Regions from separate parts of the Neobacillus niacini genome, predicted to be linked through region 1. Evidence: predicted binding sites of a transcription regulator. Region 1 holds the regulator's gene; each other region holds the start of a gene.

Region 1 (8,142 bases):
GGTCCCAAGGGTTGGGCTGTTCGCCCATTAAAGCGGTACGCGAGCTGGGTTCAGAACGTCGTGAGACAGTTCGGTCCCTATCCGTCGTGGGCGCAGGAAATTTGAGAGGAGCTGTCCTTAGTACGAGAGGACCGGGATGGACGCACCGCTGGTGTACCAGTTGTCTTGCCAAAGGCATCGCTGGGTAGCTATGTGCGGACGGGATAAGTGCTGAAAGCATCTAAGCATGAAGCCCCCCTCAAGATGAGATTTCCCATAGCGTCAAGCTAGTAAGAACCCTGAAAGATGATCAGGTTGATAGGTCAGAGGTGGAAGCGCGGTAACGTGTGGAGCTGACTGATACTAATCGTTCGAGGACTTAACCAATTTTAAGGTGAACTCGTTTTTACACACTTCTTCTGATTATCTAGTTTTGAGGGAATGATACCTCAAAAACAGTCTGGTAATAATGGCGAGAAGGTCACACCCGTTCCCATACCGAACACGGAAGTTAAGCTTCTCAGCGCCGATGGTAGTTGGGACTTTGTCCCTGTGAGAGTAGGACGTTGCCAGGCACATGAAGCACAACCTGATAAGGGTTGTGCTTTTTTGTATTGTTCGGCAGTGTTAAGAAGAAGATTAGGAAATCTTGCCCGCACTGGTCTACTTTTATAGAAACTGGTAACGAATAGAGAGCAATCGTTACCATGCGGCTCAACTATTTACAAAAATGGTAACGAATAGCCCTTATTCATGTCCATAATCCTACTTTTTATAAAAAACGGTAACGAAAAAATTAAACCTACCACTTACTCCAAAAAGACACTAATTACCTCAAACTAATTTCATCGCAACAACCTAAACCAATACCAATTACCTAAAAACAAATTAATCAATCCATACAGGTTTCACATCTGCGAAATATGGAGAAAATCATTAGTAGCAGTTTGTTTGCAACTACATAAAATTTTCAGTATAATTAATGTCAAATATAGTCAAAGTCAGAAGAAGGAGGTGGGAAGATGAGAAACATCTCCGATATTATTGAAAAGTATCTAAAACAAGTATTAGAAATGAGTGAACAGGAACATGTAGAAATTAAACGCAGCGAGATAGCGGATAAATTTCAATGTGTACCATCACAAATCAATTATGTTATTAATACGCGCTTTACCATTGAACGAGGGTATATCGTAGAAAGTAAACGTGGGGGAGGCGGATATATCCGAATCATGAAGGTTCAATCCCATGATTTAGTCGACCTAATTGATCATTTGCTGTCACTCATTGATAAGCGAATCGCACAAACGACTGCGGAAGATGTAATTTACAGACTAGTCCATGAGGAGATAATTACAAAACGAGAGGCAAAAATAATGTTAAGTGTTATTGACCGTTCAGTCCTTTATATTGATCTTCCATTCCGAGACGAATTACGTGCACGAATGTTGAAAGCGATGTTAACATCATTGAAATATAAATAATCTATATCAGCTAGAGAGGTGAAATAAAATGATTTGCCAGGAATGTAATCAACGGCCTGCTGCACTGCATTTTACAAAAATCATCAACGGGGAAAAAACCGAGGTAAACCTTTGTGAAAAATGTGCCCAAGAAAAGGGCGAGATGTTTATGTTTACTGGGGGATCAGGCTTTACTTTTAATAACCTATTAGCGGGTCTATTAAATATTGATCCTACTGTTCAAAAACAAAATCAAAATACGTTTCATCAAGAAGAAGTACTTCAGTGTAATAGATGTTCAATGACATTTCCACAATTCATTAAAGTGGGTCGTTTCGGATGTGCCCATTGCTATGAAACATTTAAGGAACAGCTTCCACCGGTCTTAAGGAGACTTCACAGTGGAAATGGGACACACAGTGGTAAAATTCCAAAGAGAATTGGTGGAGGAATACACCTTAAAAAGCAAGTTGAAAGTCTTAAAAATGAACTAAAAGAGCTGATTAAACAAGAGGAATTTGAGGAAGCAGCTAAGATTCGAGATGAAATTCGCTCACTCGAAAAAGAATTACCTGGCAGTAGTAAGGGAGGGGAATAACGTGTCGCTTGAACGTTTTATTAATCAAGCAGTCAGCTCGTGGATGAGCGAGGAGGGACCTGATTCAGATATTGTCCTTAGTTCCCGAATCCGTTTAGCCCGAAACTTTGAGAACTTTAAATTTCCAACACTATTTTCCCATGAAGAAGCACAATCGATTATTTTGAAAATGGAAGAAATCCTGAGTGAGTCTAACTTTACAAAGTTTGGGAAAATGGAATTACTAAAAATTGATGACATCCAGCCTCTTCAAAAAAGGGTATTAGTAGAAAAGCACCTGATAAGTCCTAATTTAGCAGAAGACGCACCATATGGCGCCGTTCTATTAACCGAAAATGAAGAAGTTAGTATTATGATAAATGAAGAGGATCACATTCGTATTCAATGTTTGTTTCCTGGGCTGCAACTAACCGAGGCATTGGAGGCAGCAAATGAAGTAGATGATTGGCTGGAAAGTCACATTCACTTTGGATTCGATGAGAAGCATGGCTATCTTACCAGCTGCCCTACAAACGTGGGAACAGGTCTTCGCGCTTCAGTCATGATGCACTTACCAGGATTGATGTTAACACAGCAAATCAATCGAATTATTCCTGCAATAAATCAACTGGGATTAGTAGTAAGGGGGATTTATGGCGAAGGGAGTGAAGCGCTTGGAAATATATTTCAAATTTCCAACCAAATTACTCTAGGAAAATCTGAGGAAGATATTTGCCGCGACCTTAAGGGTGTTGTAAGTCAGTTAATTTCACAAGAAAGGTCCGCTCGTGAAGCATTACGGAAAACTTCAAACATACAATTAGAAGATAGAGTGTTTCGTTCTTATGGTGTGTTATCCAATTGTAGAATTATTGAAACAAAAGAGGCTGCAAAATGCCTTTCTGATGTCCGCCTAGGAATTGATATGGGATACATTAATCATCTTCCTAAGAATATATTAAATGAATTAATGATTCTAACCCAGCCTGGTTTCCTGCAGCAGTATGCAGGCGGGCATTTAAGAGCAAATGAAAGAGATATCCGACGAGCAGCATTAATTCGAGAACGATTAAAAATGGAGCAAGATAAAAGGTGAGGAGGAATGGAATATGATGTTCGGCCGTTTTACTGAGAGAGCTCAAAAGGTTTTAGCTTTAGCGCAAGAGGAAGCAATTAGACTGGGTCACAACAATATTGGAACTGAGCATATTTTATTAGGTTTAGTCCGTGAGGGAGAAGGCATTGCCGCTAAGGCGCTTTATGGGCTTGGATTAGGTTCAGAAAAAATTCAAAAAGAAGTGGAATCGTTAATCGGGAAAGGCCAGGAAGCATCCCAAACGATCCACTACACACCACGGGCGAAAAAGGTAATTGAATTATCGATGGATGAAGCTAGAAAACTAGGACATTCTTATGTTGGAACAGAGCATATCTTACTCGGTTTAATCCGAGAAGGTGAGGGAGTTGCTGCAAGAGTTCTTAATAATCTTGGAGTTAGCCTAAATAAAGCACGTCAACAGGTATTACAATTACTAGGCAGTAATGAATCAGGCGGTCATCAGGGAGGAGCATCAGTAAGTGCCAATACCCCGACCCTTGACAGCCTTGCTAGAGATTTAACAGCCATCGCGAGAGAAGGAAGTTTGGATCCTGTAATCGGAAGAAGCAAGGAGATCCAGCGGGTAATTGAAGTATTGAGCCGCCGTACAAAAAATAACCCTGTGTTAATCGGTGAACCAGGAGTAGGTAAAACCGCTATCGCTGAAGGACTTGCACAGCAAATCGTAAATAATGAAGTACCTGAAATTCTTCGTGACAAGCGGGTTATGACGCTGGATATGGGTACCGTAGTAGCTGGTACCAAATATCGCGGTGAATTTGAGGACCGTTTGAAAAAAGTAATGGATGAAATACGCCAAGCAGGCAACATTATTCTCTTTATTGATGAATTACACACGTTAATTGGAGCTGGTGGAGCAGAAGGAGCGATTGATGCTTCTAACATTCTAAAACCTTCTCTGGCACGTGGAGAACTCCAATGTATAGGTGCAACGACACTGGATGAATACCGAAAATATATTGAAAAGGATGCTGCATTAGAACGCCGCTTCCAGCCAATTCGTGTTGATGAACCAACGGCTGAAGAGTCCATTCGTATACTAGAGGGTCTTCGTGATCGTTATGAAGCCCATCACCGTGTATCGATTACAGATGAGGCAATTGAAGCTGCAGTAAAGCTATCTGACCGCTACATTTCTGATCGATTCCTGCCAGATAAAGCAATTGACTTAATTGATGAAGCAGGATCTAAGGTTCGATTACGTTCTTACACAACACCGCCAAATTTGAAAGAATTAGAAGTAAAGCTTGATGAAGTTCGTAAGGAGAAAGATTCTGCTGTTCAAAGCCAAGAGTTTGAAAAAGCAGCATCCTTACGAGATACAGAACAACGTCTGCGTGAGCAGCTTGAAGAAACGAAGAAAACATGGAAAGAAAAGCAAGGTAAAGAAAACAGTGAGGTCACTGTTGAGGATATTGCAAGTGTTGTTTCAAGCTGGACGGGAATACCTGTCTCCAAGCTAGCTGAAACAGAAACGGCTAAATTACTTAATTTAGAGGAACTCCTGCATTCCCGTGTGATTGGTCAGGAGGAAGCTGTTAAGGCCGTTTCTAAAGCAGTTCGTCGGGCTAGGGCAGGCTTAAAGGATCCAAAACGCCCTATCGGTTCTTTTGTTTTCCTTGGCCCTACTGGTGTAGGTAAAACCGAGTTGGCACGAGCACTTGCTGAGGCAATGTTTGGTGATGAAGATGCCATGATTCGGATTGATATGTCAGAATACATGGAGAAGCATTCTACTTCTCGCTTGGTGGGCTCACCTCCGGGATATGTGGGTTATGAAGAAGGCGGTCAATTAACGGAAAAGGTTCGTAGAAAGCCATACTCAGTTATCTTGCTTGATGAAATTGAAAAGGCACACCCAGATGTGTTCAATATCTTACTGCAAGTTCTTGAAGATGGCCGCTTAACGGATTCTAAAGGAAGAACGGTTGACTTCCGTAATACGGTTCTGATTATGACTTCCAACGTTGGTGCAGAAGCACTAAAACGCAACAAATATGTGGGCTTTAATATTCAAGATGGAGACCAGGATTATAAGGACATGAAGGGTAAAGTAATGGAAGAATTGAAAAAGGCCTTCCGTCCAGAATTCATAAACCGTATTGATGAAATCATTGTCTTCCATGCTTTAGAGAAAAAGCATCTTGGAGAAATTGTTACCCTTTTATCTGACCAGCTTGTAAAACGATTAAAAGAGCAGCATATTTCTTTAGAGTTAACCGATGCAGCAAAAGACAAAATATCTATCGAGGGTTATGATCCTGAATACGGTGCCCGTCCATTACGCAGAGCTATTCAAAAACATATTGAAGACCGCCTCTCTGAAGAACTGTTAAAAGGTACAGTATTAACAGGGCAGCATGTTATAATTGATGTTGATAATGGTGAATTCTTAGTTAGAACGGCAGAAAAAACGACTCTAACTAAATAACCAGATTCGATACTATTTGGAGCAACTAAAAGGGGTACACGTTATAAGTCTCGACCGTGTACCTCTTTTTCTATTTAGAGTCAGGAGTAGATAGATATGGTCAAACGAAAAACGAAGTTCATGTGTCAGGAGTGTGGGTATGAATCTCCTAAATGGTTAGGAAAATGCCCAGGCTGCGGAGAATGGAACAAAATGGTGGAGGAAGTTGAGGTAACTGGCGGAAATAGAAGGGGCGCCTTCGCTCATTCTCAAGGGGTCTCAACATTGGCAGCTAAACCAACGCCTATTACTGCCATTGAATCCTTGTCAGAACCGAGAATTCTTACCGATTTAAATGAACTTAATCGAGTCTTAGGCGGTGGAGTGGTTAAAGGATCACTAGTTCTAATCGGTGGTGACCCTGGCATCGGTAAATCAACTCTCCTTTTACAGGTATCCTCTCAACTTGCGAATAAAGGCAATCAGGTCTTATACATATCAGGCGAGGAATCGCTGAGGCAAACAAAGCTTCGAGCTGAAAGACTGGGAATTAAATCTGAAAATCTTCTCGTGTATGCTGAGACCAATCTAGATGAAATTAGTCGAACGATTGAAAATACAAATCCAAGTTTTGTGATTATTGATTCCATTCAGACGGTTTTCCATCCGGAAGTAACGTCGGCACCAGGGAGCGTCTCACAAGTTCGTGAATGTACATCAGAATTAATGAGGATTGGGAAAACAAAGGGCATTGCTATCTTTATTGTTGGTCATGTAACAAAAGAAGGGTCCATAGCTGGACCAAGGCTGCTCGAGCATATGGTAGATACTGTTCTCTACTTCGAAGGGGAAAGGCACCATACATATCGTATTTTACGTGCTGTAAAAAACCGTTTTGGATCAACCAATGAAATGGGTATTTTTGAAATGAAGGAATTTGGACTGGATGAGGTTGCAAATCCATCGGAAATATTCCTTGAAGAGAGGTCGCAAGGCGCAGCAGGCTCCACTGTCGTTGCTTCAATGGAAGGGACACGTCCTGTACTTGTCGAAATTCAGGCTTTAATATCTCCGACAAGCTTTGGAAACCCAAGAAGAATGGCAACAGGGATTGACCATAATCGTGTTCCATTATTAATGGCAGTTTTAGAGAAGCGGATGGGAATGCTTCTTCAGAATCAAGATGCCTATCTAAAGGTCGCAGGAGGCGTGAAGCTAGATGAACCAGCCATCGATTTAGCGATCGTTGTAAGTATCGCCTCAAGCTTTCGTGATAAACCTACGAGGGCAACGGACTGTATTATAGGAGAGGTTGGGTTAACAGGAGAGGTGCGAAGAGTCTCGAGAATTGAACAGCGTGTTCAGGAAGCTGCAAAGTTAGGGTTCGAACGGGTTATTCTGCCTGCCAATAATTTGAGCGGCTGGCAGGGTCCGAAAGGTGTGGAACTAATCGGGGTTTCGACTGTAGCAGAAGCTTTAAAAGCAGTGTTAGGGGTGTAGAACATGGAGAATAAAAAGCTGGGTGAACAAACTGTTAGTGAAGTTTTACAGTTTATTGCCCCAGGTACACCTATTCGTGAAGGTATTGATAATGTATTAAGAGCAAATACTGGAGGACTTATTGTTGTTGGTTACAATGATAAAGTTAAAGGTATCGTAGATGGCGGTTTTCAAATTAATTGTCCTTTTTCACCAAGTTATCTTTATGAGCTAGCCAAAATGGATGGTGCAATTATCTTAAATGAATTAGGGAATACTATTCTTATTGCCAATGCCCAGCTTGTTCCTGATTCCGAAATACCTGCTTCGGAGACCGGTATGCGCCACCGCACCGCTGAACGAGTAGCCAGGCAAACAAAGGCACTTGTTATTGCTATATCTCAAAGAAGAAATGTCATAACCTTATATCAAGGAAACTTCCGTTACGCCCTTAAAGATATTTCTGTCATATTGACCAAGGCAAATCAGGCGATTCAAATGCTGGAAAAGTATAAAGCAGTCCTTGAGCGGAGCATTGCCGGTCTAAGTATTTTAGAGTTCGAAGAATCGGTTACATATAACGATTTCTTACTCGTTCTCCATCGGTTTGAGATGGTACTAAGAATTAAAAATGAACTCATTACTTACTTGAATGAATTGGGAACAGAAGGCAGGCTCATTCGCTTGCAAATGAATGAAATATTGACAGATTTGGAAGAAGAGACAGCCCTGATTATTAAGGACTATGCCCTTGATAGAGAAATCAAGTCGAGAGATGTTCTTAAACGAATGCAAGTGTTAACTAGTAATGGGACATTAGATGATATGGCAATACTAAAACTAATGGGGTATCAAGGATATACTCCTCTTGATGAAAGCAAGCATCCTCGTGGATATCGGATTCTAAATAAAATTCCCCGTCTTCCCGTTGTAATAATTGAAAACATTATATCTAGCTTCGGTGAGTTTTCAAATATTATATCAGCCTCGGTTGAAGAATTAGATGATGTAGAAGGAATTGGTGAAATCCGTGCAAAAAAAATCAAGGAAGGCTTACGATTAATTAAAGAGAGATTATATACAGAGCGGCATTTGTAGCTTACCTTACGAGTAA
Region 2 (8,142 bases), 1.3 Mb from region 1:
GACCTGGAAGTCTATATACTAGTATCCTGCCCAATCTTCTTGTACCGCGATTAGGTGAAGAGATTTGCCGGTCTCAGGCCAAAAAGGTGTATATTTGCAATTTAATGACACAAGCGGGTGAAACGCACGGATACACGGCAAGTGACCATATAAAAGCTATTTATGAGCATATGACCTGTGCGTTTATGGATACGATTCTAGTGAACAATAAAGAAATTCCTGAAGACATCCAGCTCCGCTATAATGAAGAGCTTGCAGACCCGGTCAATTATGATTTAGAGCGCATTAATGAACTTGGAGTTGAAGTCGTTTACGCTGACATTGCTGTCCAAGAGAACGGGGCACTGAGACATGACCCGAAAAAAGTGGCAAAAATTTTATATAATTTACTTTTAGATGAAACCAAACAGTGATATGAAGCGTAAATAATAATGCCTGTGCAAAAAGGGGGTGAAGGGATGTCTTTCGCTTCGGAAACGAAAAAAGAATTAACAAATTTGGAAATAAAGCCATGCTGCACGCAAGCGGAACTTTCCGCGCTCATTCGAATGAATGGTTCCATGTCATTTTCGAACCGTAAGTTAATTGTTGATATTCAGACTGAAAATGCAGCCATCGCTCGAAGGATTTATACGTTAATAAAAAAGAGCTATGATGTTCCAGTGGAGCTGCTGGTTCGAAAAAAAATGAGATTAAAAAAGAATAATGTTTACATTGTTCGTTTGTCGCAACGAGCTAAGGAAATACTAGAGGATATGAAAATCCTTGGTGAAGGATTTACCTTCATCCATGATATAGCTAGTGATCTGGTGAAAAAGAAATGTTGTAAACGTTCTTATTTACGTGGGGCGTTTTTAGCTGGAGGTTCGGTGAATAATCCGGAAACTTCCTCGTATCATTTGGAAATTGCTTCACTATACAAGGAGCATAATGATTCCCTGTGTGAATTAATGAATAAATTTGGACTCAATAGCAAGACACTTGAGCGAAAAAAAGGCTATATTACTTACTTAAAAGAAGCAGAAAAAATTACCGAGTATCTAAATATTATTGGTGCAGTCAATGCTCTTCTTCGCTTTGAAGATGTGCGGATTGTAAGAGATATGCGAAATTCGGTTAATCGTCTGGTTAATTGTGAAACTGCGAACTTAAATAAAACGATTGGTGCTTCAATCCGGCAGGTTGAAAATATTCGCTATATTAACGATACGGTTGGATTGCACATTTTACCAGAAAAGTTAAGAGAGATCGCGGAACTCCGTCTCCATTATACTGATGTAACCTTAAAGGAACTAGGAGAGATGGTTTCCGGTGGTATAATTAGTAAATCTGGAATTAATCATCGGTTAAGAAAAATAGATGAAATTGCTGAAAAATTACGGATTGGTGATTTGGCTCAAAGAAAATAGAGGAAAACATAAGGAGGATTTTTGTAATGGTAGAGAAACAAGTGGAAGTTAAATTGAAAACGGGTCTTCAAGCACGACCAGCAGCATTATTTGTTCAGGAAGCGAACCGTTTTTCAGCGGATATTTTTTTAGAGAAAGATGGTAAAAAGGTTAATGCAAAGAGTATTATGGGTCTTATGAGTCTAGCTGTCGGTTCAGGCGTTTTAGTTAATATTGTTGCTGACGGTGATGATGAAGAAAAAGCCATTGATGCATTGTCTACTTTTGTTCAAAATGAACATTAAAATAACAGTAAAATAAAAAGAGTTTGACCTAAAATCGGTCAAACTCTTTTTGTTATTACTTATCTTTTTTATCTTCTTTAAGGCTTCTAGTGATGATATGGTCAACGAGACCGTATTCTTTTGCTCTTTCAGCTGTCATGAAGTTATCGCGGTCAGTATCCTTTTGGATGACTTCTAGCGGCTGGCCAGTGCGCTCTGCTAGGATTCCATTCAATTTCTCACGAAGGAATAGAATACGCTTAGCTGCAATTTCAATCTCGGTTGCCTGCCCTTGTGCGCCGCCCAATGGCTGATGAATCATAACTTCAGCATTTGGAAGGGCATAACGCTTACCTTTTGTACCTGCAGCAAGTAGGAAAGCACCCATTGAAGCTGCCATACCAATACAAATGGTTTGAACATCTGGCTTAATGAACTGCATAGTGTCATAAATGGCCATACCTGCAGTAATACTTCCGCCAGGGCTGTTAATATAAATGGATATATCCTTTTCAGGGTTTTCTGCCTCAAGGAATAACAATTGTGCTACAATGCTATTAGCCACATGATCATCAATGCCACTGCCAAGCATAATAATACGGTCTTTTAAGAGACGAGAATAAATGTCGTATGCTCTTTCTCCGCGGTTTGTTTGTTCGATAACTGTAGGAATCAAATTCATTTTTCTTCCTCCTCTAAGTATAAAAGATTTTAATATGTATAGTTAATGATACACTGATGGTCAATTAAGGTCAAACAATTCGCTTTATATTTGTTCGACATCTTTCCCTAATTCATCATAACCATTTGGCTAATTTTTAAACCTATTCTAGCTTGCAAAGTTTCACGAATTGGAATATAATATGTTAGTCGCATATATGCGCTCGTGGTGCAACGGATAGCACGTAAGATTCCGGTTCTTAAAATGGGGGTTCGATTCCCTCCGAGCGCGTCTTAAAACCTCTTGTTACTAGGTAACAGGAGGTTTTTTCATTTCTGACAGTTAATAACCATACACGAATTCTCCATCTTCATGTAAAATAGAGCAAGGGGGGAATTAGTAATGGATTTAAAAGCAGGATTATGGCAGCAGCAATCATTAAAATTGGCAATGACGCAGGAACTAACTCAGGCAATTGCGCTCTTGCAATATTCAGCACAAGAGCTTTCAGCATTTTTAGAAAACAAAGCACTTGAAAATCCCCTACTTCAGGTTGAGAATAAACATATTCAGCCTATTAACCCATTAATAGATCGTAATCGGCGGAAACACACAAAAAATACGGAAAACGATTGGATTGAGCAAATTGCAGCCAAGTCATCTTCAAGTGAAGATCAGCTGCTAAATCAGCTTAATCTCCGTAAATACTCTAGTAATCAACTAAAAGTAATTAAACACTTGATTCAGAACCTCGATGTAAACGGATACTTAGCCTCTGAGCCTGAGGAAATCGCAGAAAAATTAGGTGTCCACATAGAACTGGTTGAAGAGAGCATAATTGTGATTCAGACCTTGGAACCAGCTGGAATCGGGGCTAGGAATCTTCAAGAATGTTTATTAATTCAGCTCGAGCGGGAGAACCTAAAGGATGATTTGGCGTTAATAATTCTTTCTCACTACTTCGTTCCATTTGCTGAAAAGAAATGGAAGCAGATAGCAAAGGAACTACAAATCCCTTTACAGAAAATCCAAGAAATATTTGATACGGTACAGCAGTTGAACCCACGTCCTGGTGCACTTTTAGAGCAGGATAACGCTTCCTACATTATCCCTGATGCCATTGTCGAACGTTTTGGGGATGGATTTTCTGTCAGGCTGTGTGATGACATTCTTCCAAAAATAAGTTTTAATGATCATTATTATCAAAAACTGACTACTACAAAGGATGCTCAGGTAAGCCGCTTTTTGCAGGATAAAGTACAAGATTATCAATGGATCATGAAAAGTATAGAGCAGCGGAAAGAAACTTTAACGAGGGTTGTCAGTAAAATTGTGGAAAAACAAACTCGTTTCTTCGAACATGGTAAAGAATACTTAGTTCCTATGACCATGAAGGAAGTCGCGGGAGAACTTGATATTCATGAATCAACAGTCAGCCGTGCAGTGAAAGAAAAATATGTGCAAACTCCGATTGGTACCTTTCCACTCAAGTCGTTCTTTACCAGTACCATTCAAACGGTATCAAATGAAAGCACCTCTTCGAGTCAGGTTAAAAATGAAATCGCTTCAATGGTTAATAGTGAGGATAAACAACGTCCATTATCGGATCAGGATATTGTTGAGAAGCTGAAGACAATTCAGGGAATCGTTGTGTCTAGAAGAACAGTGGCAAAGTATCGAGACCAACTGGGGATTCCATCTTCATCTAAGAGAAAAAGATTTGATTGAAAGGATACAAACGATGACGCAAACAATGATCACCCTTTATACTAGACAACGCTGTTCACTATGTGAAAAAGCAAAAATGGCCATCCTTGAGCTTAAGGAAGACTGGAATTTTAAATTAGAAGAAATTGATATTGATTCAAGTGATGAGTTAACGGAATTATACGGGATCATGATTCCAGTGGTTCAGATTGACGGGGAAGAAGTAGCCTTTGGAATAATTAACAAAAATGACATAAGTAAACGTTTGCAAGAAAAAACTGAAAACTTTTAGGTTGAAATAGGTTTTCACTCCTGTTAGAATGAAAAATGTTAGCAGGGGTGATTTTTTTTCGATGGAGTGGGACATAATTTGTCTAGGGTGGACATTTTATGACCAGTTACATATAATAAAGGAGCAGGACATTATGCAATCACTCATCGATATTCAAAAAAGATTATTACCCGATCTCCTCCAGGTCCTACATAAACGATATTCTATCCTCAGACATATCGGTTTTATGCAGCCAGTAGGAAGAAGGAGTCTTGCTTCCAACCTTGGTTACACGGAAAGAGTTCTTCGCAGTGAAGTTGATTTCCTAAAGGAACAAAATCTTGTTTCAATCAACAATATTGGAATGAGCTTAACTTCTGAAGGGAAGAATTTGCTAGAAGATTTAGAAGGAATGATTCGAGAGTTAATCGGTATCGACGTAATGGAGTTGGAGTTAAAACACCGACTTAAGATTCAAAAAGTCATCATTGTACCTGGGAACAGTGATGAATCCCTTATGGTAAAAGATGACTTAGGTAAGGCTTGTGCCTTGTGCATGAAAAAATATTTAACTGGGAAAAATATTATCGCTGTAACTGGCGGCTCAACGATGGCTGCGGTCGCAAACGCACTTACACCTGAGCTTGGCAAAAAGGAATTGCTGTTTGTACCGGCTCGCGGCGGAATTGGTGAGGATGTCCAGAATCAGGCAAATACAATTAGCTCGATTATGTCGAAAAATACAAAATCGAAGCACCGTGTATTTTATGTGCCTGATCAAGTGAGTAATGAAATTTATCAGTCCCTAATTAAAGAACCTGAAATTCATGAAGTTTTAAACTTAATAAAATCCGCAAGCATGGTTCTTCATGGAATTGGGGATGCTATTACAATGGCTGAACGAAGAAAATCGAGACCCGAAATTATGCAAAAGCTTGAAACGAGTGCGTCTGTAGGGGAAGCTTTCGGCTATTATTTTAATGAAAAAGGTGAAATCGTCCACAAGGTTCTAACCATTGGACTGCAACTAGAAGACCTCGCACAGATTCCTAACGTGATTGCTGTTGCAGGCGGCGCTTCTAAGGCAAAAGCCATTAAGGCTTATATGAAAAAAGCCCCCCCCTCGACAATATTAATCACGGATGAGGGTGCAGCAAGAAAGTTATTAAAAGGGTAATCCCTTTTTATATAAGACTGTTTTCGTAAATAAATCTTTTATCCGATTTTAACGTGGAAATAGTCATCTAGTTTTAACAATTTAGTTTGTAAGCTCTTTTTTTAAAAAAGAGCCTAAATAAAAACCTTTTTTCAAAACAAGGAGGAAATTACAATGACAGTAAAAGTTGGTATTAATGGATTTGGTCGTATCGGCCGTAACGTATTCCGTGCGGCATTAAATAATGCAGAAATGGAAATCGTAGCAATTAACGATTTAACTGATGCAAAAATGCTTGCGCACCTTTTAAAATACGATACTGTTCATGGAACTCTTCAACAAGATGTTACCGTTGATGGCGAATATTTAGTAGTTGGCAACCAAAAGGTAAAAGTAATTGCTGAACGCGATCCAGCTCAATTAGGTTGGGGAGAACTTGGTGTTGAAGTAGTAGTTGAATCTACTGGACGTTTCACAAAGCGTGAAGATGCGGCAAAACACCTTGAAGCAGGTGCTAAGAAAGTTATCATTTCTGCTCCAGCAGATAACGAAGATATCACTATCGTAATGGGTGTTAACCAAGAACAATACGATCCGGCTAACCACCACGTATTATCAAACGCTTCATGTACTACAAACTGTCTAGCTCCTTTTGCGAAGGTTTTAAATGATGAATTCGGAATTAAGCGTGGAATGATGACTACTATCCACTCTTATACAAATGACCAACAAATCCTTGATTTACCACACAAGGACTACCGTCGTGCTCGTGCAGCAGCTGAGAACATGATTCCTACATCAACTGGTGCAGCGAAAGCAGTTTCTTTAGTTCTTCCAGAACTTAAAGGTAAATTAAATGGTATGGCTGTTCGTGTACCAACTCCAAACGTATCAATCGTGGATTTAGTTGCTGAATTAGACAAAGAAGTAACAGCTGATGAAGTAAACGCAGCATTAAAAGCAGCTGCTGAAGGTCCATTAAAAGGAATTTTACACTATAGCGAACTTCCATTAGTATCTACAGATTACAATGGCAGCCCAGCTTCTTCTTCAATTGATTCTTTATCAACTATGGTTCTTGAAGGTAACATGGTAAAAGTATTATCTTGGTACGATAACGAAGTTGGTTATTCTAGCCGTGTAGTTGACCTTATTGGATATATCGCTCAAAAAGGACTTTAATCTTTAGTTAGTTGAGGTTGGTAAATTCTTCATCAAAAAGCTATAATGATTTAGGGTAATCAAAGGGGAGCGGGGAACATTCCCCCTCCCTTTTTTTGTGTAATTAGCTGTCAATACATAAGGAGGAGCTTTGCGCATGAACAAGAAAACATTAAAAGATGTTGATGTAAAAGGAAAACGCGTTTTCTGCCGCGTTGATTTTAACGTTCCTATGCAGGATGGAAAAATCACAGATGAAACAAGAATCCGCGCTGCACTACCTACTATTCAATATTTAATTGATCAAGGTGCTAAAGTCATCTTGGCAAGCCATTTTGGACGTCCGAAGGGTAAAGTAGTAGAGGAAATGCGCTTAACTCCAGTGGGTGTGAGACTTTCTGAACTTCTTGGCAAAAACGTTCAAAAAGCAGATGAAGCCTATGGTGATTCTGTAAAATCATTAATTGAATCTATGAATGAAGGCGATGTTCTTCTTCTAGAAAACGTTCGTTTTTACCCAGGTGAAGAGAAGAATGATTCTGAACTTGCAAAAGCATTTGCAGAACTTGCGGATGTTTATGTAAATGATGCCTTTGGTGCAGCACACAGAGCACATGCCTCCACAGAAGGTATTGCTCACCATCTTCCTGCTGTATCTGGTCTATTAATGGAAAAAGAGCTTGATGTTTTAGGAAAAGCTTTATCAAATCCTGAACGTCCATTTACGGCAATTATTGGCGGAGCAAAGGTTAAGGACAAGATTGGTGTTATTGAAAACCTATTAGAAAAGGTTGATAACTTAATCATCGGTGGCGGTCTTGCTTATACTTTTATTAAAGCACAGGGCCATGAAATCGGTAAATCTCTTCTTGAGGCTGATAAAATCGACTTAGCGAATTCATTTATTGAAAAAGCAAAAGAAAAAGGCGTTAATTTCTATATGCCTGTTGACGCTATCGTGGCAGATGATTTTTCAGCAGATGCGAATTCAAAAGAAGTAGCAATCGAAGAAATTCCTGCTGATTGGGAAGCACTTGATATCGGACCGAAAACAAGAGAAATCTATCGTGATGTAATCAAAAAATCAAAATTGGTCATTTGGAATGGACCGATGGGTGTGTTTGAAATCGATAAATTTGCTGGTGGTACAAAGGCAGTTGCTGAAGCTCTTGCAGAAGCAGAAGGTACCTATTCAGTGATTGGCGGCGGCGATTCTGCAGCAGCAGTAGAGAAATTTAATTTAGCAGAGAAAATGAGTCATATTTCAACAGGCGGCGGCGCTTCCCTTGAATTCATGGAAGGCAAAGCACTTCCAGGCGTAGTCGCTCTAAATGATAAATAATAATTAGAACTTTCTATCTTGAAAGGTTGTGTAACTATGCGTAAACCGATTATTGCAGGTAACTGGAAAATGAATAAGACACTTGCTGAGGCGAAAAGCTTTACCGAGGAAGTAAAAGGTCTTGTTCCAAATCCTGATAAAATGGATTCTGTTATTTGTGCACCAGCTTTAT
Region 3 (8,142 bases), 1.3 Mb from region 1:
TTCTTCCTTGGGAGTCCGTAATTCTGCCATCATCAAGTGCCTGTAGGAGAATATTAAATACCTCAGGATGTGCTTTTTCAATTTCATCCATCAGGATAACAGAATAGGGTCTTCTTCTGACAGCTTCTGTTAGCTGCCCGCCTTCTTCATAGCCCACATATCCAGGAGGGGCTCCAATTAACCTAGAAACAGCGTGTTTCTCCATATATTCAGACATATCAATGCGAATCATTTGCTCTTCACTATCAAACAAAGCTTCGGCGAGTGCTTTAGCCAGTTCAGTCTTTCCTACACCTGTTGGTCCTAAAAATAGGAATGACCCTATCGGTCTTTTTGGATCCTTGATTCCGGCACGTGCTCGTAATACCGCATCAGCAACTAGTTGAACTGCTTCATTTTGCCCGATTACTCGTTCTTGCAATAGAGATTCTAATCTTAGAAGTTTCTCCCTTTCCCCTTCAACTAGCTTAGATAGTGGAATACCGGTCCACCTTGACACTATATTTGATATCTCTTCTCCGGTAACTTCCTCTCGAAGTAGCCGTTCATTTTTGGCTGTTTGCGATTCAAGCTCTTTCAATTCTTTTTCAACTAATGGGATCTGACCATGACGAAGCTCTGCAGCACGGTTTAAGTCATATTTATCCTCGGCTTGCTGTAATTCTCTTCGCAGTTTCTCAAGTTGTTCCCTTTTCTCCTGCAACTTCTGTATTCCTTGTTTTTCATGAAGCCACTGGGCTTTCTTGCTGTTCGCTTGATCTTTTAATTCGGCGAGTTCTTTTAACAGGGCCTCTAGCCTCTTTTTACTTGCCTCATCCTGTTCCTTTCTTAAGGCAGCTTCTTCAATTTCCAATTGCATAACTCTGCGTGTTACCTCGTCAAGTTCTGTTGGCATTGAATCAATTTCAGTTCGAATAAGTGCACAAGCTTCATCCACTAAATCAATTGCTTTGTCTGGAAGAAAGCGATCCGTGATATACCGGTCGGATAATGTTGCGGCCGCCACGAGAGCATGATCATGAATTTTTACTCCATGGTGAACTTCAAATCTCTCTTTTAACCCGCGTAGGATGGAAATTGTATCCTCGACATTCGGCTCTTGAACCAGTACCTGCTGAAATCTTCGCTCAAGTGCAGGGTCCTTTTCAATATATTTACGATGTTCATCGAGGGTTGTTGCCCCAATACAATGCAGCTCTCCACGAGCGAGCATAGGTTTCAGCATATTCCCTGCATCCATAGCCCCATCCGTTTTTCCTGCTCCTACAATGGTGTGCAGCTCATCAATGAATAATAATATTCGCCCTTCGCTTTTTTTCACTTCATTCAATACAGCCTTTAATCTTTCTTCAAATTCACCTCTGAACTTTGCCCCTGCAATCAATGCACTCATGTCCAATGAGAATATCGTTTTATCTTTTAACCCCTCTGGAACGTCCTTCCTAACAATCCGCTGGGCGAGCCCCTCGACAATCGCCGTTTTTCCTACACCAGGTTCCCCAATTAAGACAGGATTATTTTTAGTCTTTCTAGAAAGAATTCTAATAACATGACGAATTTCTGCATCCCTGCCAATAACAGGGTCCAGTTTACCAGCTTTAACTTCGGCTACAAGGTCTCTTCCATATTTTTTAAGCGCATCGTAAACTGCTTCTGGATTTTGTGATGTCACTCTCTGGTTCCCCCTTATCTCCTTAATTGCAGTTAATATATATTCCGGAGTTTTCCCATTAGATTTTAGTATTTTCCTCATTTCTGAATCATTTGCATAACAAGCCGCCAATAATATATGTTCAATTGAAATAAAATCATCAGTAAACTTAGAAGCAAAATCTTCGGCACTAACAAAAAATCGTTGAAGTTTAGATGTAATGTATAACTTCCCTTGCTCGGTACCACTTCCAGTAACTTGTGGTTTTTTATCAAGGACTTTCTGAAATGCACTATCAACACTCTCCGTTTGGATTTCTGCTTTCTCTAAAATAGCAGCTAATAAACTATCCTCTTGACGAAGTAATGTTAAAAATAAATGGGGTTCATCTACCTCTTGGTGATTGTTTTTTATCGCTAAAGACTGTGCATCTGCTATGCCTTTTTGCAACCGCTCTGTCATACGATTTAAATCCACCTTTATACACCTCTTGACCTTTTCTGACCTATTTAATTTTATTATATACGTATATGTAATGAAATATAAAATAAAAGCCATCCATGGTCTTACCCCTGTCAAGTAGACAGCTTAAAAAAACTAAGCAACCAATGCGTGCCGGTATTCCACTGGCGCGCGTTGGTTTAGTTTCTTCTGAAAGCGTTTGTAGTTATAATGGTAGATGTAGTCTTCAATCGCTTGTCTAATCTCATCTTCTGATTTACACTGTTTTATATACAACTTCTCTGTTTTGAGGTGCGAAAAGAAGGATTCTATACAGGCGTTATCCAGGCAGTTTCCTTTGCGAGAGTGGCTGCCCTTTACACCGTATTTTTCTATTCGTTTGTTGTATAGTTTAGACGTATACTGAAAGCCTTGATCTGAGTGTAGAACGGCTTCAGCTACGTCTTTTTTGTTTGCCCATTGAGAGACAGTATTTAAGACTAGTTCAAGATCATTTCTTTTTGATAGCTCCCATGCTACAACTTCATTATTAAAAAGGTCTTGAATGACCGATAAATAATAAAATTGCTTCCCGTCAGATACGTATGTAATATCCGTAACCATCTTTTGATTAGGCGCTATTGCCTCGAATTTTCTATTAAGACGATTAGGTTGAATCACCGAAGGTGTATGTCCATGTCTTTTTCTCTTCTTGCGTATGATAGCTTGAATCTCCATTTCCTTCATAAGACGGTAAACCTTTTTATGATTAATTGAATAATCATTTTCATTTAACCAAGTAGTCATGCGAGGGTATCCAAATTCTGGATGAAGTAAATGAGTCCCCATCATGTGTTCACGTATATCTTGATCCTGTTTGGCTCTTTCTGCTCTATCATTCTGTGTAGCCCTCCACTTATAGTAACTAGCTGGCTTAACATAAGCGACCTCTAACAACCATGTAATACGATGGGTATCTTTTAATTCATCAATGATCTCATATTTTATTTGTTGAGTGATTTCCTCTCCTCCTTTACCAGATTTGGATACTGCTTTTTTAAATAATCCACCTGTGCTCTTAAATAATCTCTTTCTTCTTCGACGGATTTAAATACGGTACGTGGCCTACCTTTGAAGGGACTAACAGCTCCGACTCTTGTATCAAACTGTTCTCCACTTTTCCACTTCCTAACCCAAACTTTAAGTTGAGTACAATTCTTAATGCCAAGTTCTTTAGCTAATACCGCATAACTTTTATTCCCATTAATATACTTCATAACTGCTTGTAACTTAAATTCATCAGTATAACTCTTAAATTCTTGTCCCTTTTTAGCCATTGAAAAATCCCCTCCAAGTTTAAGTGTAACACCCAAAATAAATATTTTGGGTTTTTTACACTATCTACTTAAAGGGGATAATATCACCACGGGGATGACTTTTTTAAATGATTTAAGGTTTACGCTGGTAAGTCCAAACACGTTCGTCATTTGAGGTTTCAGGGAACCTGTCCCCTGCTTTTAGCTTTATCTTTTTTGGATTATTGACATTTGACTCTGTATCACCAATTTCTATATATATACCATTATTTGGTGCTTTTTGTCCAGATCGAAACTGACGGCTTTGGCCCATTTCTGTCCCTCCTTTTTCTGTACAATATTATTATTTCCATTTACTCTAGGGACATTAAAGGAATTATTATGAAATAAATTCCTTTCTCTGCTTGGAATATATTTTGACGATTATATGAACTTATGTCACAATTATTGATATATAAGCGTTGTTAACAATATAATTATAGTATTATCTAGTAAATGAAACCTTGACTGTCATTTATTTAGGAAAGCAAATTAGCGATTGATTTCGCCCCTTTAAGGTGGTTATTCTTATGCAGTCAATAAAAGAAATACCTGTGAAGTTAACACAACTGTTTGATACGGTTCACCATATAAAGAAAATGGAAAAAGGCACTTTTCTATTTCAAGAAGGTTCCACTGCAAATGAATTATTTATTATCCAAAGTGGAATCATTCAAATAAGCAAGATTATTCCAGATGGCCGGGAACTTACATTAAGAATGTGTTCAAGAGGGGACTTTATTGGAGAACTTGATTTATTTTCTCCTGCACCTAAGTATTTGTTAAGTGCCCGGGTTGCGGAAAGCGGCGAAGTAGCAGTTATTATGAAGGATGTGCTCGAGGAGAAGCTTGCTAAAAATCATGAACTGGCACTTGAGTTCATGAGATGGATAAGCCAGCAATATCGAAAAACTCAAACCAAATTTCGAGACTTAGTTCTACATGGTAAAAAAGGTGCGCTATATTCCACCCTTATTCGAATTACAAACAGTTACGGCATACAAACCAATCAAGGAATCCTGATTGAATTACCGTTAACAAATCAAGAATTGGCTAATTTTTGTGGAACATCACGTGAGGTAGTAAACCGATTGCTAAGTGATTTAAGAAAATCAGAAATAATTTCCATAGATAAAGGCTCTATTACTATTCATGACCTGGATTACCTAAAGAATGAAATTGATTGTGAGGACTGTTCTCCAGAAATCTGTAAAATAGACTAAAATAAAAAATCGGTCGTTTGACCGATTTTTTATTTTAGTAAAACGATTTGAATGATTATAACTACAAAGAATAGGGTTGAATTGATGATTTCATATATGCCAATTTTCATTGGTGATAATGTTTTCCCATAAAATATCACCGCTCTTATTAAGCTTGGCAGAAATGCTATCGCCACGATCCAATACCCAAACGTTAAACTGATGATGAGCAATAATGAATGATATCCCCATGAGATCCATTTGTATTGAATGTTCTTTTTCTCTCTAATCATGGTTTTGACATAAAAAGTACACCCAATAAAAAATAACACTGAAGCGATAAAAATGAGTATTGTTTCATATGAAATCAGTCCCTTTCCGAGGTAGCTGCTAGCCAATCCAGCGATAGAAAAGGCAAAGATTGCACTAAAATCATTCATTAATGCACGGTCTTTATTAATTGAAGTATAATAAGCATTAATAATAAAAAATGGAACCATTAAGAATCCAAACGTGATAATAGAAGGCATTTTTAAAAGCGGAAATAGCAGAAATAATAAAGCAGGTATCATATAAATCATGGTCCACTTTTTATAAAATTCGATCTTTTTCTTTTTAAATAACAAGAGCATTGGATAGGTGGCTAGGTACAGGAATATCCAGCCAATAAAAAATGGAATATGCTCCCATAAAAATCCTCCATCGACTACTCCAAGCCAGAAAGGGATAATTGTCATTGCCCACGCGCCATGTTGTTTCGGTAAGAATAACTTCATAAGTCCACTCCTTCATTCCTCTGCTTTCCTCCACTATATCGCAGCCGAAAGAATTAAAAAGTGAAACACATCACAAATTGTGGTATATAAAAGAAGACAACTCACCTTCTAACAAAATTGTCACTTTTATAGTTTAAGAAATAGAAAAGCCCCAGATATTCATGATGAAAATGAATAAACTGGAGCATTTCTAGATAAAAATATTTTTATAATTAACAAACATATAAACCCTAATTGTATTATAGCGCAAATATGTTTCTGCCACAGTGTTAAAAATAATATTTTTGACACTTTTACAAATTTTTTTCAACAATATGATGAGCAAGTTTTTTTAATTCTTTGGATATCGCCGTCATCGCTATTTCCTCTGTAATATGAAACACCGGAACCTCAAGTTTTTCCCTAACGGCATTAATCAACTCTTTATCCCATACAATGACGGTCTTAATGTTACTTACATCGGAAATGAGAGGAAGATCGTTTCTATCTCTAAGAATCAGTAATTTGGGATAAGATTTCATTTTATGGCCCTCAATGAAGATAATATCTGGGCGAAAAAAATCCACAAATCTAATTTGTTCTTCAAGTGTTAAAGCAGTTTCATCTGCTTGCAAACATAACCTGCCCCCTCCTTCAATCAATGAAGCAACTGCTCCTGCATTTATATGCTTAGCCGAGTCCTTTTGGGAGAGAATGTCTGGGCGGCCCCCATGCCCATGATGCTTGATGGTAACACTCTTAAGATCATTTTTTTTTAAGATTTCAATAAGCTTCATGATGATAGTAGTTTTACCGCTATTTTGGTAACCCACTATTTGAAAAATTACAGGCTTCACCATGGCCATTCACTGCCTGCTTGGTCTTCAAGCAGCAAAATATCAACCTCATCACCTGCTTTAAAGCTTCTTGTTCCTCCCGGAAGAATCATCAATGAATTAGCGCCAGAAAGACTCATAATAATATTAGATTTGTCTAATCCACTCGGTGTTGCACTTAATTTCCCTTCTTTTATGGAAAAAGTACTGCGGACAAATCTTGTAAAAGGGTTTGCTTTGGGAAAATCAACCTCAAGGACCGCTTTTTCTTTTCTCAAGTGAGGTGTCGTAGAAAAAAGCATTTTTCGAATAATTGGCCGTGCAAACAATTCAAAACCCACATAGCAGGCAGATGGATTACCCGATAACCCAAATAGCAGCTTTCCTTCAATTTGAGCTACTGTAGTAACACTTCCAGGCCTCATGGCAACTTTATTAAATAAAACTTCTGCGCCTAGCTTTTCATAAATGGCAGGCAAATAATCGAAATCACCAACCGAAACGCCACCCGTTGTAACAAGTATATCTACTTTTTCTATAGCTGCTTTTACTGCAGTAAAACATGTTTCAAAAACATCAGGAAGTTTCCCATAATATTGAACAATTGCCCCAGTTCTCTGTATTTGCGCAGCAATCATATGTGAATTACTATTTCTGATTTTACCAGGTACTAATGCTTCATCCACTTCCAGCAATTCTGTTCCAGTCGCAAACAACCCGATAATCGGTTTTTTAGCAACAGGAACCAAGTTGTAACCAAAAGTAGCCAGCATTGCTTGAATTCCAGGGTTGATCAATGTTCCTTTTTTTACTAGGACTTCACCCTCCTTGGCATCTTCACCTCGATAGGAGACATTGTCACCCTTATTAAAGCTTCGTTTTATTGACATAAAAGGTTCGCCATTTTTGTCATATGCTTTTGCCACTTCAAACATGACCACCGCGTCAGTTCCTTCAGGCATCATTGCTCCGGTCATAATACGTACTGCCTCGAATTGTTTAATGATTTTAGAAGACGTCAATCCGGCACCAATATGGTCGACCACTTTAAATTCTACTGGATGATTTAATGAAGCTTCCTTGGTATCAACAGACCGGACAGCGAAACCGTCATAAGGTGCTCGATCAAAATGAGGGACATCACTCGTAGCGATTAAGTCTTCTGATAAAAAACGGCCATAACTTTCATCGATGGATATATATTCGGTTTTGCCATTTAATTGATATTCCAAAATTTTTTTAACTGCTTCCCCAATCGGGATCGGTTTTCTTCTCTCTAACAATTTCATCATCTCCTGCAGAACCATATCAAATAAAAAAGATAGTTATTCATTAATTATTATAAGCGTATCGAATAGTCTCAAATATAGCAAACATCACATCATAGGACAAATATTATTAAATCATAGCAAATGTGTGATTCAGGTCACCCTTTTTTTTTGATGAATGCCTTATTCTTAAACTATAAATGAATAAAAACATTAGGAGGAAAATATGATTACTTTCCCTTTTTCAACAAATACATTGGTTAGAGATATCGTTAATGTACTGCCAAAAACAAGTGATGTGTTCAAGAAATTCAGAATTGACTTTTGCTGCGGAGGGAATATTCCTTTATCAGAGGCCATTGCCGCGAATGGAATAAATGAAGAATCAATAATGGAAGAACTGAGAGTAGTATTTGAAAAAAATAGTTCTGCTGAAACAAATTTAGAAGTTTGGACTAAATCAGATTCAACTACGATTATTAATCATGTTATTACCCATTATCACCGTACATCTGAAGAAGAATTGTCACTACTTAGCCCCTATGTTACTAAGGTTGCCCGTGTACATGGTGACAGTCATCCTGAACTTTTAAAGGTTCATGAATTATTTTATGAATTCAAAAAAGAATTACTG

The links. The regulator CtsR, encoded in region 1, represses protease genes until heat stress. The targets are predictions, from matches to a motif close to ATGGTCAATAAAGGTCAAACA.
Region 2: a site for CtsR is predicted at 2,411-2,431, ahead of clpP (ATP-dependent Clp endopeptidase proteolytic subunit ClpP). Genes of this name have one in related genera too.
Region 3: a site for CtsR is predicted at 2,139-2,159, ahead of clpB (ATP-dependent chaperone ClpB). Genes of this name have one in related genera too.

Annotation. Positions count from the first base shown of each region.
Region 1 covers NZ_CP183883.1:749,330-757,471, reverse strand. Annotated here, with positions in the region: rRNA gene ACN6MT_RS03580 (23S ribosomal RNA) at 1-366, shown strand, start outside; rRNA gene rrf (5S ribosomal RNA) at 439-554, shown strand; gene ACN6MT_RS03570 (CtsR family transcriptional regulator) at 1,002-1,463, shown strand; gene ACN6MT_RS03565 (UvrB/UvrC motif-containing protein) at 1,492-2,040, shown strand; gene ACN6MT_RS03560 (protein arginine kinase) at 2,042-3,115, shown strand; gene clpC (ATP-dependent protease ATP-binding subunit ClpC) at 3,129-5,570, shown strand; gene radA (DNA repair protein RadA) at 5,667-7,049, shown strand; gene disA (DNA integrity scanning diadenylate cyclase DisA) at 7,053-8,126, shown strand.
Region 2 covers NZ_CP183883.1:2,047,417-2,055,558, forward strand. Annotated here, with positions in the region: gene ACN6MT_RS09525 (gluconeogenesis factor YvcK family protein) at 1-413, shown strand, start outside; gene whiA (DNA-binding protein WhiA) at 459-1,409, shown strand; gene ACN6MT_RS09535 (HPr family phosphocarrier protein) at 1,436-1,693, shown strand; gene clpP (ATP-dependent Clp endopeptidase proteolytic subunit ClpP) at 1,749-2,354, opposite strand; tRNA gene ACN6MT_RS09545 (tRNA-Arg) at 2,553-2,624, shown strand; gene rpoN (RNA polymerase factor sigma-54) at 2,736-4,061, shown strand; gene ACN6MT_RS09555 (glutaredoxin family protein) at 4,075-4,332, shown strand; gene ACN6MT_RS09560 (sugar-binding transcriptional regulator) at 4,466-5,488, shown strand; gene gap (type I glyceraldehyde-3-phosphate dehydrogenase) at 5,642-6,649, shown strand; gene ACN6MT_RS09570 (phosphoglycerate kinase) at 6,786-7,970, shown strand; gene tpiA (triose-phosphate isomerase) at 8,007-8,142, shown strand, end outside.
Region 3 covers NZ_CP183883.1:5,393,121-5,401,262, forward strand. Annotated here, with positions in the region: gene clpB (ATP-dependent chaperone ClpB) at 1-2,128, opposite strand, end outside; gene ACN6MT_RS26475 (IS3 family transposase) at 2,249-3,199, opposite strand; gene ACN6MT_RS26480 (transposase) at 3,097-3,429, opposite strand; gene ACN6MT_RS26485 (YjzC family protein) at 3,542-3,721, opposite strand; gene ACN6MT_RS26490 (Crp/Fnr family transcriptional regulator) at 3,978-4,670, shown strand; gene ACN6MT_RS26495 (YwiC-like family protein) at 4,700-5,425, opposite strand; gene mobB (molybdopterin-guanine dinucleotide biosynthesis protein B) at 5,719-6,270, opposite strand; gene glp (gephyrin-like molybdotransferase Glp) at 6,258-7,523, opposite strand; gene ric (iron-sulfur cluster repair di-iron protein) at 7,735-8,142, shown strand, end outside.